3 regions of the Pseudoalteromonas sp. SWYJ118 genome follow, and region 2 is predicted to be linked to each of the others. Evidence: predicted binding sites of a transcription regulator. Region 2 holds the regulator's gene; each other region holds the start of a gene.
The links. The regulator LexA, encoded in region 2, represses DNA repair genes until DNA is damaged. The targets are predictions, from matches to a motif close to TACTGTATNNNNATACAGTA.

Region 1: the regulator LexA is predicted to act here: its motif matches at 1,384-1,403, upstream of I6F48_RS04255 (SulA-like leucine-rich domain-containing protein).
Region 3: the regulator LexA is predicted to act here: its motif matches at 2,139-2,158, upstream of ruvC (crossover junction endodeoxyribonuclease RuvC).

The regions. Positions count from the first base shown of each region.
Region 1 is NZ_JADYXC010000002.1:349,987-354,603, forward strand. Features, by position in the region: gene I6F48_RS04245 (YfbU family protein) at 1-148, opposite strand, end outside; gene I6F48_RS04250 (hypothetical protein) at 251-793, opposite strand; gene I6F48_RS04255 (SulA-like leucine-rich domain-containing protein) at 1,426-1,860, shown strand; gene I6F48_RS04260 (YchJ family protein) at 1,899-2,378, shown strand; gene I6F48_RS04265 (GGDEF domain-containing response regulator) at 2,453-3,370, opposite strand; gene I6F48_RS04270 (DUF6172 family protein) at 3,564-3,866, opposite strand; gene I6F48_RS04275 (VC2046/SO_2500 family protein) at 4,046-4,573, opposite strand.
Region 2 is NZ_JADYXC010000021.1:11,577-16,193, forward strand. Features, by position in the region: gene I6F48_RS16650 (DnaJ C-terminal domain-containing protein) at 1-696, shown strand, start outside; gene I6F48_RS16655 (chaperone modulator CbpM) at 696-1,016, shown strand; gene I6F48_RS16660 (hypothetical protein) at 1,092-1,817, opposite strand; gene I6F48_RS16665 (hypothetical protein) at 2,131-2,511, shown strand; gene I6F48_RS16670 (PaaI family thioesterase) at 2,512-2,952, opposite strand; gene lexA (transcriptional repressor LexA) at 3,120-3,737, shown strand; gene coxB (cytochrome c oxidase subunit II) at 4,221-4,617, shown strand, end outside.
Region 3 is NZ_JADYXC010000010.1:68,138-72,754, forward strand. Features, by position in the region: gene I6F48_RS11390 (ABC transporter permease) at 1-2,077, shown strand, start outside; gene ruvC (crossover junction endodeoxyribonuclease RuvC) at 2,209-2,733, shown strand; gene ruvA (Holliday junction branch migration protein RuvA) at 2,736-3,353, shown strand; gene ruvB (Holliday junction branch migration DNA helicase RuvB) at 3,361-4,368, shown strand.

The DNA.
Region 1 (4,617 bases), on a different contig from region 2:
AAAGATGTTCAAAGATCCAGCGGTAATGAAGCTTGTATCCCTCCTGAACAGCTTTACGATGCTTTGCATAATAATCAGCTTCTTCCGGGTAGAGCTTTTCTAGTATTAAAACTGATTGATTAAATTCAGCCTTTCTAACTGCGATAATTCCATTTGATCTCCTAAAGGCATTTAACCGCTTACTAAGCGGCGATTAATTGTTGGCTAAAATTGCTAGGAACGAAGCAAGCCAATTGCTTAGTTATCCATTTCAATAACTTGTTATAAGCATGTACAGCTTAAACAAACCTATTAACCCAATAATTAACGGAAGAATAACTTCCATGAATAACTTTAAATAAATAAAAACGTATAAAGGTTTTAACTTTTTTTTAGTTGCATATCCAGCATCAGAGTATTCGCAAGTTGAAATGACATTAAGATCTTGCTCTTGAGGATCATAGCCCATATTTGTTTGATTGATAAAAGTAGTTGGATCAAATGCTGGGTGCTTGAGTAATTCGGTTTTGTACAACCTACTTTGAATGTAGGGCTGAAGCCATCTTGCAACTTCAACAAAAGCATTAGATATGAAATGTAAAAACAAGTATAAAGAAATGAAAAATATAAACCAACCTAAAGTAGCTTGTTGCTCTACTTTGTCAAAAGTAAGGCCAATAGCCGATATTTTTGTAGGTAAAGCACCTGAAAAAGAAACAAATAAACATACAACTGATGATAATATCGTGTTTCTCCTTAGCTTCATTGTTTCTTCAGAAAGCGGACTCTCATAAATTGAAAATTCTTTTGTCATAATTAACCTAGATTAAATACACCTAAACTCGAAATGCTTGTAACAGCTTTATCAGAGGGCACTTTCCCTATTTTAGCGCGAAAAGTCCTAATTCTATGAACTTATATTAATAGCAAATGGTGTAAGTTATTGCCAGCTATAAATATTATTCTTTTTGTAGGTTATATTAGTATGTAAGAAAGAGGAAAGTGTCCTCTTAATATTGCTTAGTTAATAAACACTTCTCGCTCCTAGCCGCCTTAGAACATTTATCTAGTGCCAATTAGCTTGGCCGGGTCATAATATTCGATAAAAAAACAGATCCCTAAACATTCATTATTAAATTCAAAAAAGATAAAATATTAAATTTTAGGTTTTGAGCATCACTGTTTAATGTTTTAATCGGTTTCAAGCCCAACAACCTAATTCCGAACCCTATGAGAAAAACCCAGATAGGGAACAGTAACACCATCTCTGAAACCCTTGCCACATATGGTTCCTTATTCCAAATGTGTGAGAAACCATTCCAAAATTGGATGAGAAAGAACAAAAAGCTGAATAACTGTACAAATAAATAGCATAAAAGGCTTGCACGAAAGCACTGTATAAACTACTGTATATGAATACTGTATAAAAACCCAGTGAGTGAAATTATGTTACAGCCTATTACCGTAAGAACAGTTAAAAGTTACCAACAAGATGAGCAAAGCGATTGCGTGAATTTGATTCAAATTGAAGATGAAATTTCAGCGACCTTTGAGCTTTTAAAAGTATTACACCAATACAATAGCTCTAATGCATGGACGTTACTAATTGCTCCAGATCACGTACCTAGCAAAGCTTTACTTGACTCATGCTCTATTGATACAAGTAAATTACTTGTTATTAGACAGAAGCACCTAGTAAATTTAGAGTATGTATTAAATTCTGCATTACATAACGGAAACTTTGCAGCGGTAATTACCTGGACCGATATAGTTAATAACCAACTACTTACGAATCTATCGTTCGATTTAAGTAAAACGAATACAAAACTATACTGTTTTACTAAAAAGTCTCAAACAACAGAGATATCACTCGCCCAATAAGCTTGTTAAACTAATGTTTTAGACTTTGTATTATTATTATGACTTCACTCAATACCACATTATGTTTTTGCAGCAGTGGGCACAATCATGCCGATTGCTGCGAGCCGCTTCACTTATCTGTTAAGCAAGCTGATTCTCCTGAACAACTTATGCGCTCACGATTCAGTGCTTATGTTATTAAAAATGCAGAATATGTTTATCAAACCTACGCAAAAGAAAAACAAGCTGAAAATCCGGTTAAAGAAATCAATGATTTTGCTAACAGCTGTCGATTTATAAATCTTGATGTAATTGGGTCAAGCCATGATGGAGATACCGGCACTGTAGAATTTAAAGCCCAATATTTTTATCAAAACTTATTTTGTGAGCTCCACGAAAAATCGCAGTTTATTAAAGAAAACACTCAATGGCGTTATTTAGATGGCACTATATATCCTGTTGAAGATATTAAAGTGGGCAGAAATGATGACTGCCCATGTGGTAGCAATAAAAAGTACAAAAAATGTCATAGCGTGTAATAAATAATCTTATTTAATATTTATCACCTACAAGGTGTTTTTAAGTGGCAAAGTGATTTATTAGCTAGCTAAACTTAAAAACACACTTGGTTACGACCTTGCATTTTGGACTCATACATTTTTTCATCTGCGATCTGCAAGGTGTTTTTGTTATTTACGTACGGTTGTAGGGTTGCACCGCCAATACTAATAGTCACAAAGTCATATTCTGAATATCTGTGTAATATTCCTAAATCGACCACATTTTGTTTAATTTTATCAGCAACACAAATCGCACCTTCAGTGCTTGTATGCGGTAGAACAACTACAAACTCTTCGCCGCCGTAACGCGCAACAAAATCGGTTGGCCTTTGCAAACTATTAGTAATAGTTTGTGCAACAAGGTTTAAAACCGTATCGCCTTGCACATGACCATAAAGATCGTTGTATTGCTTAAAGTAGTCTATATCGATGAGTAATAGTGCATAGTCGACTTTTTCTCGTAAGGCGCTTCGTTCCATTTTAGAAAAATGCGCATCAAAATAACGACGATTGAATACCTTTGTTAAATCATCTAGAAATACTTTTTGATTGAGTAAGTCATGTTGAAGTTTCATCGTAATATGGGCGCGCACTCTTCTATATAAAGTTTCCGAGTTAGTTGGTTTCTTTATAAAATCTACAGCTCCGGCTTCCCAGCACTCTTCTTCTTGATTTTCAGATGAGGTTACAAAAATAACGGGGATATCTTGTGTTTCAGATATATTTTTTAATTTTAGACATGTTTCAATACCACTCATTCCTTCCATATTAATATCGAGTAGTATTATATCTGGCGGATTATGTTTACAAATTTCAATCGCATCCTCACCACAGCTCGTTGTTGTTACACTAAAATGCTCTGATAATATTTTTTTTAATACAATTAAGCTTAATAGCTGATCGTCAACGACAAGTACCTTAGAGCTCTTTAAGCTTAATTTCAATTGGTGGTCAGAGTAATTTATCGGCATGGTACAACTGTTTTGTTTTTTTTATTAAACACACCCTATATCACTACATTTTGTTATGCAAATGTTAATAAAGTAAAATTCTACTTATTGGTTACTAATAAAAATGATTTATGGTGAATCTTTAATGCATAAAAACAAAAAATGAGCCACTTGGGCTCATTTTAAAACTTCGAACACTTAATTAAATTAAGTGTTATTCGTCATCATCTAAATCTAACTGTTGACGTTGAGCAGGTCGAGCTAAAATCTCTACATAGAAAGAGGTCAAACCTTGCTTTTCAATTTCGCCAATTTGGTTACTTAATTCAGCAACGTGCACAACTTGCGCATCTTCAGCTGTGTTACCAAACTTACAGTCAAATGCCCAATAGTCAGCATCTTCAGGTAGCGTTTTATTACGCTCTCTTTTCAAATATTTTTTCACTTCGTGCTTTGCAGCATCAACCATACGAGGGTATTTGATTTTCTCGTGATTTAGCGTGAATGTTTTCTTCATTACGTTCCTAATTACCTTGGTTTAATGATAATGGCATTTCATGTCATACCATTTGACGCCATTATAGCAATTGCATTTAATTTTTGGATGCTTTTTTTTCATTAAATCAATTATTAGCAAATATATAAAGCAGACCCGTTATAAAGCATATATTAACTGGTGATTATTACAATCATATATCACACCGCAATGAGCTGAAGTGGTTGATGTAATGCATCATTATTAAGGCTGTCGTAAAAAGCAGCTGCATCTATAGGGGGATTAGCTAGTTGGGTTTGTTCGCTTTTAATTCTTCTTCTGACGGCAAGCTCACAGTTATCTATTATATTAAGTGGAATATGCTTATCATCATTTCTAATCGCAAGTGGTTCAGGGCTTAAGCATTGTCTTAACTTAATACTTGTCATACCACAGTGCTCTCCTTCTTGAGATATTAATGATGCATTAAATTGTCCAACCAACATATTATATTCATCAGGGGCTAAAAGTTGCTTTGGACCTGCGCCAAATTGCTTTCTTAACGCCTCTTCTTCTATAACTAAATTATCTATTTCAGTTTTTGGTAAATGAAATTGACTAAAGTCGAGTGCGTCATGTGACAGCATCGCTAATAATAGTGCAAATTCGCCACGGCGATTTTCATGCACACTATTATTGAGTCTACTGTTTAACTGACTCTCTGTGATTAACAAATCATCTATTTGCATAGTCTTTAGCCGATTGTGGTAACTGATAGATATTTATCGGCTTT
Region 2 (4,617 bases):
AGTAATTATCAGCAAAGCGATCCTCAAACCGATCAAGAGTTTTCTGATTTTGTTAATTCAATGTTTGGCGGCGCCGGTGGATTCAATCGTTCCGGGCAGAGCAGAAGTAACGCCGCTCGCGCGCAAAAAGGACAAGATGTGGAAATAGAGTTCCCGATTTTTCTTGAAGAGACTTTAGTTGATACCGTTAAGCCTGTTGAGTTTATGTTACCGCAGCGAGATAGTAGTGGTCGTGTCTCTGAAATTAAAAAATCACTTAAAGTGAAAATTCCCGCAGGCTCAGTAAATGGCGAACGAATTCGACTAAAAGGGCAAGGCGGATTAGGGTCAGCGAACGGGCAAAATGGCGATTTGTACTTACAAATTAGTTTAGTGCCCCACCCATTATTTGATGTTGAAGGTCATAACCTAAATATAGTCGTCCCTCTTGCACCATGGGAAGCGGCTCTTGGTACAAAAATAAATTTACCTACGTTGGCAGGCAAAATCCAATTAACTATTCCATCTAATAGTCAGTCTGGTCAACGCTTGCGTATTAAAGGTAAGGGATTAATGAGTAAAAAAGCCAAAGGTGATTTATTTGCTGTGCTTAAAATTGTTAATCCAACATCTGTTGATGATACCAGTAAAAAACTTTGGGAAGAATTAGCCGAAAAAGCTCACTTTGATCCCCGTAATAACTGGAGCAAGCCATAATGCAAATTATCGTGACACAAAAAGATGATTTACTTACTAGCAAAGAGCTATGTTTGAGTAGTGATATTAGCGAAGCAATTTTATATGAGCTAGTTGAGCACAATATTGCGGTTCCAATTGAGGGGGAGCACGTTACGCAGTGGCAATTTACGGTATCTGCAGTGACCTTAGTTAAAAAAGCGGCCCGTATTCAACATGACTTTTCGTTAGATTGGTCGGCAATAGCTTTAGTTTTACAATTGCTGGATGAGCGTGATGAGTTGATTTTCGAAAACGAAATGTTAAAGCGACATTTGAGTCGATTTAAACACTTGGAATAAAATCTGCCCTTGGGTATTTCCTAGGGCTTATTTACTCTTTGGTGAGAGTGCGCTAGTTCTTAAAAACCAATATGACTACTTTGATTTATTCTTACTTTTAATTCGGATAAATCGTTTTAGTCGTATGTTTTGCATAAGTAGTAATATTCCACTTAGGCAAAAAAGTACGCTGGTTGCTGCAAAACTAATAAGCAGCGGATTATTAAAATCCTCTCGCTCATCGTAATCCATAATATGTAACATCCAAAAAAAGTCGAAAATTCGCCATAGTGTGCTGCGAACGGTGATAACTTTGCCGTTATTTTCTGACAAATACAGTGTTGTGTTAAATGTGTCGTCAAATTGTACCTGCCAAACATTGGTTTTATATCCAACTTCTCGCATACCTTGCTTTAGCAGTACAGCGCTTGTCACTTGAGCATCAATAAGTAAGTGTGCTTTAGCATTTGCGGTAATTTGTATTTTAGTTGGCGGCTCAAAGGGCCGGCCTGTTATACCGTTAAAGCTTTGCTGTTCATCTTTATTTATTACTGTAATTATAGGTGTGGTTAAAAAGTTCTCAAAAATTATTTGTGTTGGATTAACCACCTGAGGTGCAATATCGTTAAGGGAGGCAATATAATCAGCCTGCGTAAATGGGTTATTAAGAGTACGTGTTGCAAGATGCTCCCCATGAACTTTATCAAGAGGAATAGCGCTCATGACTAAACCGCCTAATAGCCAAGCTAAAATTTGTAATGTGAGCAAATAACCGAGCCATTTATGTAACTTGCGAGCATACTTAAATATTTTTTTATTCATGTTTTAGTCTTATTATTTTTAGAGGCTAGTTTATTACATTAATGGGATTAGTTACTGCGACATTTTGTCGCAGTTTAAACTATAGCTTACTGTAATCATTTAAAAATAAAAAAGATTACACTTAAATTGCTAACATGACTTATTTGTTTAATTGAGCTGAGTGTTTGATATCCAGCTAGCTTTAAACGCTAAAAAATACTTAAAAGCTGCGAAATATCTATATAAAGTGGTTAATAGAGCATAGTTGATTTGGTATAACGGTAAAACTGCGTTAAAGTTTGCAATGAAATTATTAGAGGATAAATACGAAACGATGCCGGAAATTCAATTTTTAAATGTAGATCTTGAGCTTGAATCAAAGCAAGATATTAGTTTGCTAGTGGCAGACTTGAAAAAAGTCGCGACGATTTTACATTATGACAAAGACGAATACCGTCAATTAGCGCGTATTGAAGCAACAGGTATAGTAAACACGCCTGACAAAGCAATAAACCATATATGTGAGCTTATTGAATCGTGTTCGCGTAACGCGCTAAAGCAATGGTTAAGCTGTTCACGTAGAACGTTTGATATTGGTTTTGAATCAGGCACTTCCCCTAAGTGCTTTAATCAAGCCTTAGATGCAGATACATTACTACGTATATCTGCGATTGGTGCGGGTATGGAAATTACAATTTACCCAATCGAAAAGTAACTATCTTCGCTCTACGACTGCTGCGGTCATTTTTGATACGCAGCACAGCTCATTGCGGCTATTTGTAATTTTTATTTCCCACACTGAACTACGTTTGCCAATATGAAACGCTCTTGCCGTTGCTGTTAAAGTGCCGTTGCGAGATGCTTTTAAATGACTTGCGCTAATTTCCTGCCCCACGCAGTAAAATTTTGTAAAATCGACAACAAAGTTAGCTGCATAGCTGGCAACTGTTTCGGCAAGTACAACGTTAGCACCGCCGTGAACCATTCCCATTGGGTTATGATGCTCAGGAATTGCCGGCATAGTGGCTACTAAGTAATCATCACCAATTTCAGTGACTTCTATTCCCATGGTTTTCATTAATGTTCCTTGGCCATCAATGCCTTGTTCTAACTGCTTGCACAGCTCTAAAGTGATGGGCTGGTACCAAATACTCATAATGACTCCTTTGCTTTTTTAATCATTTATAAACCTAGCGTTAGTTATATCCCTAAAATGTACACAAGTGAAATTACTTTGGCTATTTTAAGGCTTAATTTAAATTTGCGATTTTTATTTAACTGTATATACTCACAGTTAAATGTACTGTATGGAAAACCAGTTGTATGCGACCATTAACGAACCGCCAAGCTCAAATACTCGAACTAATTAAAGTTTTTATTAAAGACACTGGTATGCCTCCTACACGTGCTGAAATAGCGCAAACATTAGGTTTTAAAAGTGCCAATGCTGCTGAAGAACATTTAAAAGCACTTGCTAAAAAAGGCGCAATTAAAATGAAACCAGGTGCAAGCCGTGGTATTCAGTTAATTGAAGAAGAAGAGCCAGAACAATTAGGTTTACCGCTTATAGGGCGTGTTGCTGCTGGTTCACCTATTTTGGCGCAAGAGCACGTTGAAAGTCACTGCAAAATCGATCCATTAATGTTTAAACCGGCTGCAGATTTTTTACTACGCGTTAACGGTATGAGCATGAAAGATATTGGTATTATGGATGGTGATTTACTTGCTGTGCATCGTACTCAAACCGCTGAAAACGGGCAAGTTGTTGTTGCCCGCCTAGACGAAGACGTAACTGTAAAACGTCTTGAGAAAGCGGGTCGTAAAGTATTACTTCATGCTGAAAACGACGATTTTGAATCTATTGAAGTAGATCTTGAGAATGAGTCTTTTAATATTGAAGGCTTAGCCGTTGGCGTTATAAGAAACGCTGATTGGATGTGACTTTAAAAATAGCTTTTAAACAAGCAGTTTTATAAATGCGTACTAATTAGTACGCATTTTCTGTTTTAAATTCGCACTAAAAATAGGGCATAAATAGCTCACTGACAATTTAAGCTGTAAACTTTTTTGCACTTATATTTTCCCCCTCCGAATGCGTTAAACCCCTTTGTTTTGCTCATCTTTTGAACTTCCTGTTACCTAGTTGGTTACTGATTTTTTATTAATTACTCAATATCACCTGATTGTTTTTTATACTAAAACTTGCTTGTTGTTCATTTTTTAGCTAATTATTAATGTGCTGAGCTAATAATAACTCACAGCTTTTTAGTTTTGAGAACACACAATATACACAAACCCGTTGTTGGCGCAGCAAAACCAATCAATATTAAATGAGATTGACTAAAAAAATAAAAATAACGAATTGGCGTTTAAGCCGTATGCCTCTTCGCTTTGCATTCGCAATAGCATCAAAGGAGCCGTCACATGGGTAAACTGACCTCTACCTTGTGGCTTATATTATGTGTTTTTTCGCACCCAGTTTTGGCTAACAGCCAATACAATATGCGCAAAGGCGTAACCGATATAAGCAATAATGTATATCAGCTGCACATGACCATATTTATAATATGTTGTGTGATTGGGGTGATAGTGTTCGCAATTATGTTTTGGGCACTTATTCATCACCGTAAATCTAAAGGGGCTGTACCTGCCCAATTTCACGAAAGCACTAAAGTAGAAATACTTTGGACTGCAATCCCGTTTGTTATTTTAATTGCTATGGCAGTACCAGCCACTAAAACCCTAATTGCAATGGAAGATGCCAGCAAAGCTGATCTCACTATTAAAATTACAGGCTCGCAATGGAAATGGCATTATGAAT
Region 3 (4,617 bases), on a different contig from region 2:
ATCAGTATTTTACAGTTTAAATATTGATATAGGCGCGCAAGTAGAGCTTGGCGCTGCATTATTTAATGTTTCAAAAGTTATTGTAGAAGAGCCCGATGCGCCATTTAATGTATTTTCGAGCAGTCGTCGTGTGCTTATTAATATTGACGATGTGGCAAAAACCGAAGTTGTGCAGCCGGGTAGCCGTGTTTATTACCGCCAACTTTATGCGGGTAATGAGGCTGACATAAATAGCTTTTATGAGTGGCTTAAACCACAAATGAAAGAAAACCAACAATGGTACGGGGTTAAAGACCGCCAATCACCTATTTCAAACAGTTTAAACCGCGCAGAGAGCTTTTTATTACTTGCCGGCCTATTGGGTATTATTTTAGCAGCAGTGGCTATAGCTGTTTCAGCAAAACGTTATTGTGAACGCCAATACGACCCAGTAGCAATGATGAAAACGCTAGGTGGTAGCCGCTCAATGATCCGCAAAATATACATGCTTCATTTATTGCTTGTGTGTGCAATGGCGGTAAGTATTGGGCTATTAATTGGTTATGGCTTGCAAGAAATAGCAACAAGTTACTTATCGAAAAGTATGGGCACAGAGCTACCTTTAGGTGGTTTTAAGCCGTGGCTGGTGGCTATTAGTACTGGCGTAATTTGTGCTGTTATGTTTTCTATTAAACCGTTATTTGATTTATTTGATATTCCACCGCTTAGAGTGCTGCGTCGTAACTTAGGCGACAAGTTAGCAGTAAGTCGTGTGCATTTAGGCATGAGTGCGCTAACTGTGTTTTTATTAATGTGGTTATTTAGTAACAACATAAAAATAACGCTTATTTTGTTTGCCTCAACACTTGCGCTAATTGGTGTGTTGTTTTTAGTATCTAAATTAATATTTGGTGGCGGCCGAAAGCTTGGCTTAAAACCGGGTAATAGTTGGTCGCTTGCAATTGCGTCTATTCAAAAACGTGCAAATGTGAACGCGGTACAGTTAATTAGTTTTTCGTTAGCGATTAAATTACTGCTGTTTTTAGTGGTACTTAAAAACGATATGATATCTGATTGGCAATCGCAACTACCAAACGATGCGCCTAATGCATTTTTAGTTAATATAACGCAAAATGAGCTTGGGCCAATTAATGAATATTTGGCACAAAAAGATATTCAGGTATCGGAGTTTTATCCAACTATTCGTGGGCGCGTAAATGCGGTAAACGGCGAGTTGGTTGCGCGTTCTGTATCGCTGCAAGACAACGAGAAAAAAGACGAAGAAGCACGTGCAGGTATTGGCCGTGAGCTAAACCTTACATGGCTTAAAGATGTGCCTGACCAAAATGAAGTAACACAAGGCGCGTGGTTTGGTGAAAATGCAACAGCCGAAGCCTCAGTAGAGGAGTCGATGCTCGAGCGTTTAGATGTTGAAATAGGCGATACGCTTACATTTTTAATTGGTTCGCAGTCGTTCGACGCTAAAATTACCAGTGTTCGTAAAGTTAATTGGGCCACGCTTAAACCTAACTTTTTTATTATTTTAAGCCCCGATGTACTTGCAGATTTTCCTGCAACGTATATTTCGTCGGTACGCATAAACCCAGAGCAAAAGCGTGACTTTAGCCAGTTATTGCGCACTTACCCAACTATTACAGCCATTGACATTGACAACTTTGTTAAGCAAATACAAACAACTATTTCGCAAGTATCACTCGCTATTGGGTTTGTACTGGCTATTGTTGTGCTGTGTGGGGCGCTTGTACTTATATCGCAAGTGCAAGCTAGCTTGGGTGAACGTATGCAAGAAATTGTCATACTGCGAACACTTGGCGCTAAAAGCCGATTAATTAAAAACGCGACCCTGTATGAGTTTTTATTACTCGGTGGTTTAGCCGGTTTAGTTGCCGCATTTTTTAGTGATATAGCGCTTTTAATTGTGCAGCAACAAATGTTTGATTTAGCCGGTAAGCTACACCCGCATATATGGATTATTGGGCCGGTAGCGGGCGGCGTATTTGTAGCCGGTTTAGGCTATTTAATGATTGCCCGAACACTTAAACAAAACACTCAAGGATTAGTGCGTGCCCTAGGGTAAGCTTAAACTAACATGCTCCTTTAAATGCCCACCTAACATGTGGGCATTTTTGTTTTCTTTGTACTGGTAATTTATACAGTGCTCTGGCATTATTAGCGTAATTTAAAAATAACAATAATGAGAATGCAAGTTTGGCCATTATTTTAGGGATCGATCCTGGTTCACGTTTGACCGGATATGGCGTTGTTGCCCACCAAGGTTCTAAATTTACATACTTAGGCAGTGGCTGTATTAAGTTAGCCGATCATCCTTTTCCGGTTAGGCTTAAAATGATTTACCAAGGCATTACACAGCTTATTGAGCAGTTTTCGCCAGAAACCTTTGCCATTGAAAAAGTATTTATGGCGCATAACCCCGATTCAGCTTTAAAGCTTGGCCAAGCTAGAGGCGCAGCTATTGTGGGCGCTGCAATGGCCGACTTACCCGTATTTGAGTATTCAGCAAGGCAAATTAAGCAAGCGGTAGTAGGAAACGGTGGCGCAGATAAAACACAAGTGCAACACATGGTAAAAAATATTTTAAAACTACCCGGTACACCACAAGCCGATGCAGCTGATGCACTGGCTATTGCTATTTGCCATGCTCACTCAGAACAAAATTTAATTAAACTAGCGGGTAGCGCAAGCAAAACCGTTAGAGGACGTTTAAGGAAATAACTATGATAGGCCGCTTAAATGGTATTTTAGTCGAAAAACAGCCACCAGAAATCTTACTCGAAGTAAGTGGTGTCGGTTACGAAGTACAAATGCCAATGACCTGTTTTTACGATTTACCAAAAATTGGTGAAAACGCGATTGTTTATACGCACTTTGTAGTGCGCGAAGATGCTCAGTTATTATTTGGTTTTAATAATAAAGTTGAGCGTGCCTTATTTAGAGAGCTATTAAAAGCAAATGGCGTAGGGCCAAAACTTGGTTTAGCTATTTTATCAGGTATGTCGGCTAAGCAATTTGTAAGCTGTGTAAATAACGAAGACTCAACGTCGCTAGTTAAATTACCGGGTGTAGGTAAAAAAACAGCCGAGCGCTTAGTACTCGAAATGAAAGACAGATTAAAAGATTGGGGTAATGATTTATTTACGCCATTTAGCGACAGCGCAGTAATAGAGCCAATGAGCGATGCGACAATAGCTAATAACGCAGCCGATGATGCCGTATCAGCACTGCTTGCGTTAGGTTATAAATTGCCACAAGCTCAAAAAGCAGTAAAATCGATAAGCAAACCCGATATGTCTACTGAGGTTCTTATTAGAGAATCTTTAAAATCAATGTTGTGAGTAACCCATGATTGAAGCGGATCGCTTAATTGATGCGACTGAAAAAACAAATGAAGACTCTATAGATCGTGCAATAAGGCCAAAACTTTTAGCCGATTACAGAGGCCAGCCTCATGTTAAGCAGCAAATGGAAATTTTTATTGAAGCTGCTCGAACCCGTGGTGAAGCGCTCGATCATTTATTAATATTTGGCCCTCCAGGGCTTGGTAAAACCACGCTTGCAAACATTGTGGCCAACGAATTACACGTAAGCATTAAAACAACATCAGGCCCAGTACTTGAAAAAGCGGGCGATTTAGCTGCTCTACTTACTAATTTAGAAGAAGGCGACGTACTGTTTATTGATGAAATACACAGACTAAGCCCACAAGTTGAAGAAATACTCTACCCAGCAATGGAAGACTATCAGCTTGATATAATGATTGGTGAAGGCCCAGCTGCACGTTCTATTAAATTAGATTTACCTGCATTTACACTTATAGGTGCAACCACACGAGCAGGTTCACTTACATCACCACTGCGTGATCGTTTTGGTATTGTACAGCGATTAGAGTTTTATTCTGTAGAGGATTTATCACATATAGTAGGGCGCTCTGCACATTATCTTGGTTTAGAAATGTGTGACGACGGCGCAACCGAAATTGCACAACGTTCACGTGGTACACCACGTATTGCAAACCGTTTATTACGGCGTGTACGCGATTACACACAGGTAAAATCTGACGGTACAGTAAATGCCGAAGTAGCTAAGCAAGCGCTTGATATGATTGACGTAGATAAAAGTGGTTTTGATTATATGGATCGCAAATATTTACTCGCCATAATTGAAAAATTTATGGGCGGCCCAGTAGGGCTCGACAATGTAGCTGCAGCTATTGGTGAAGAGCGTGAAACAATAGAAGATGTAATAGAGCCGTTTTTAATTCAGCAAGGGTTTATTCAGCGTACTCCGCGTGGGCGAATAGTGTCTGACAGTGCATATCATCACTTTGGTTTACTTCCTAAAAAAGACTAGCCTCATCATATACATTGCTTGCTGTGGTTTATTGCGCAGCAGGTAATTGACTTAGTATCCCTTTCTTTCAAATATTTATACGGCTGGTATTTTACCCAAAACCTCAGCACACTGTTGCAAATGTTATTTCAAAATACTTATACGCTTTATAGTTAACTGTTAATTCACAGGGCGTTAAGACTCGCGAAGCTATCCTGCGTACCATTCAAACTAGTAACCGAATTACTTATTGTAAAATAGGTAGAGCAA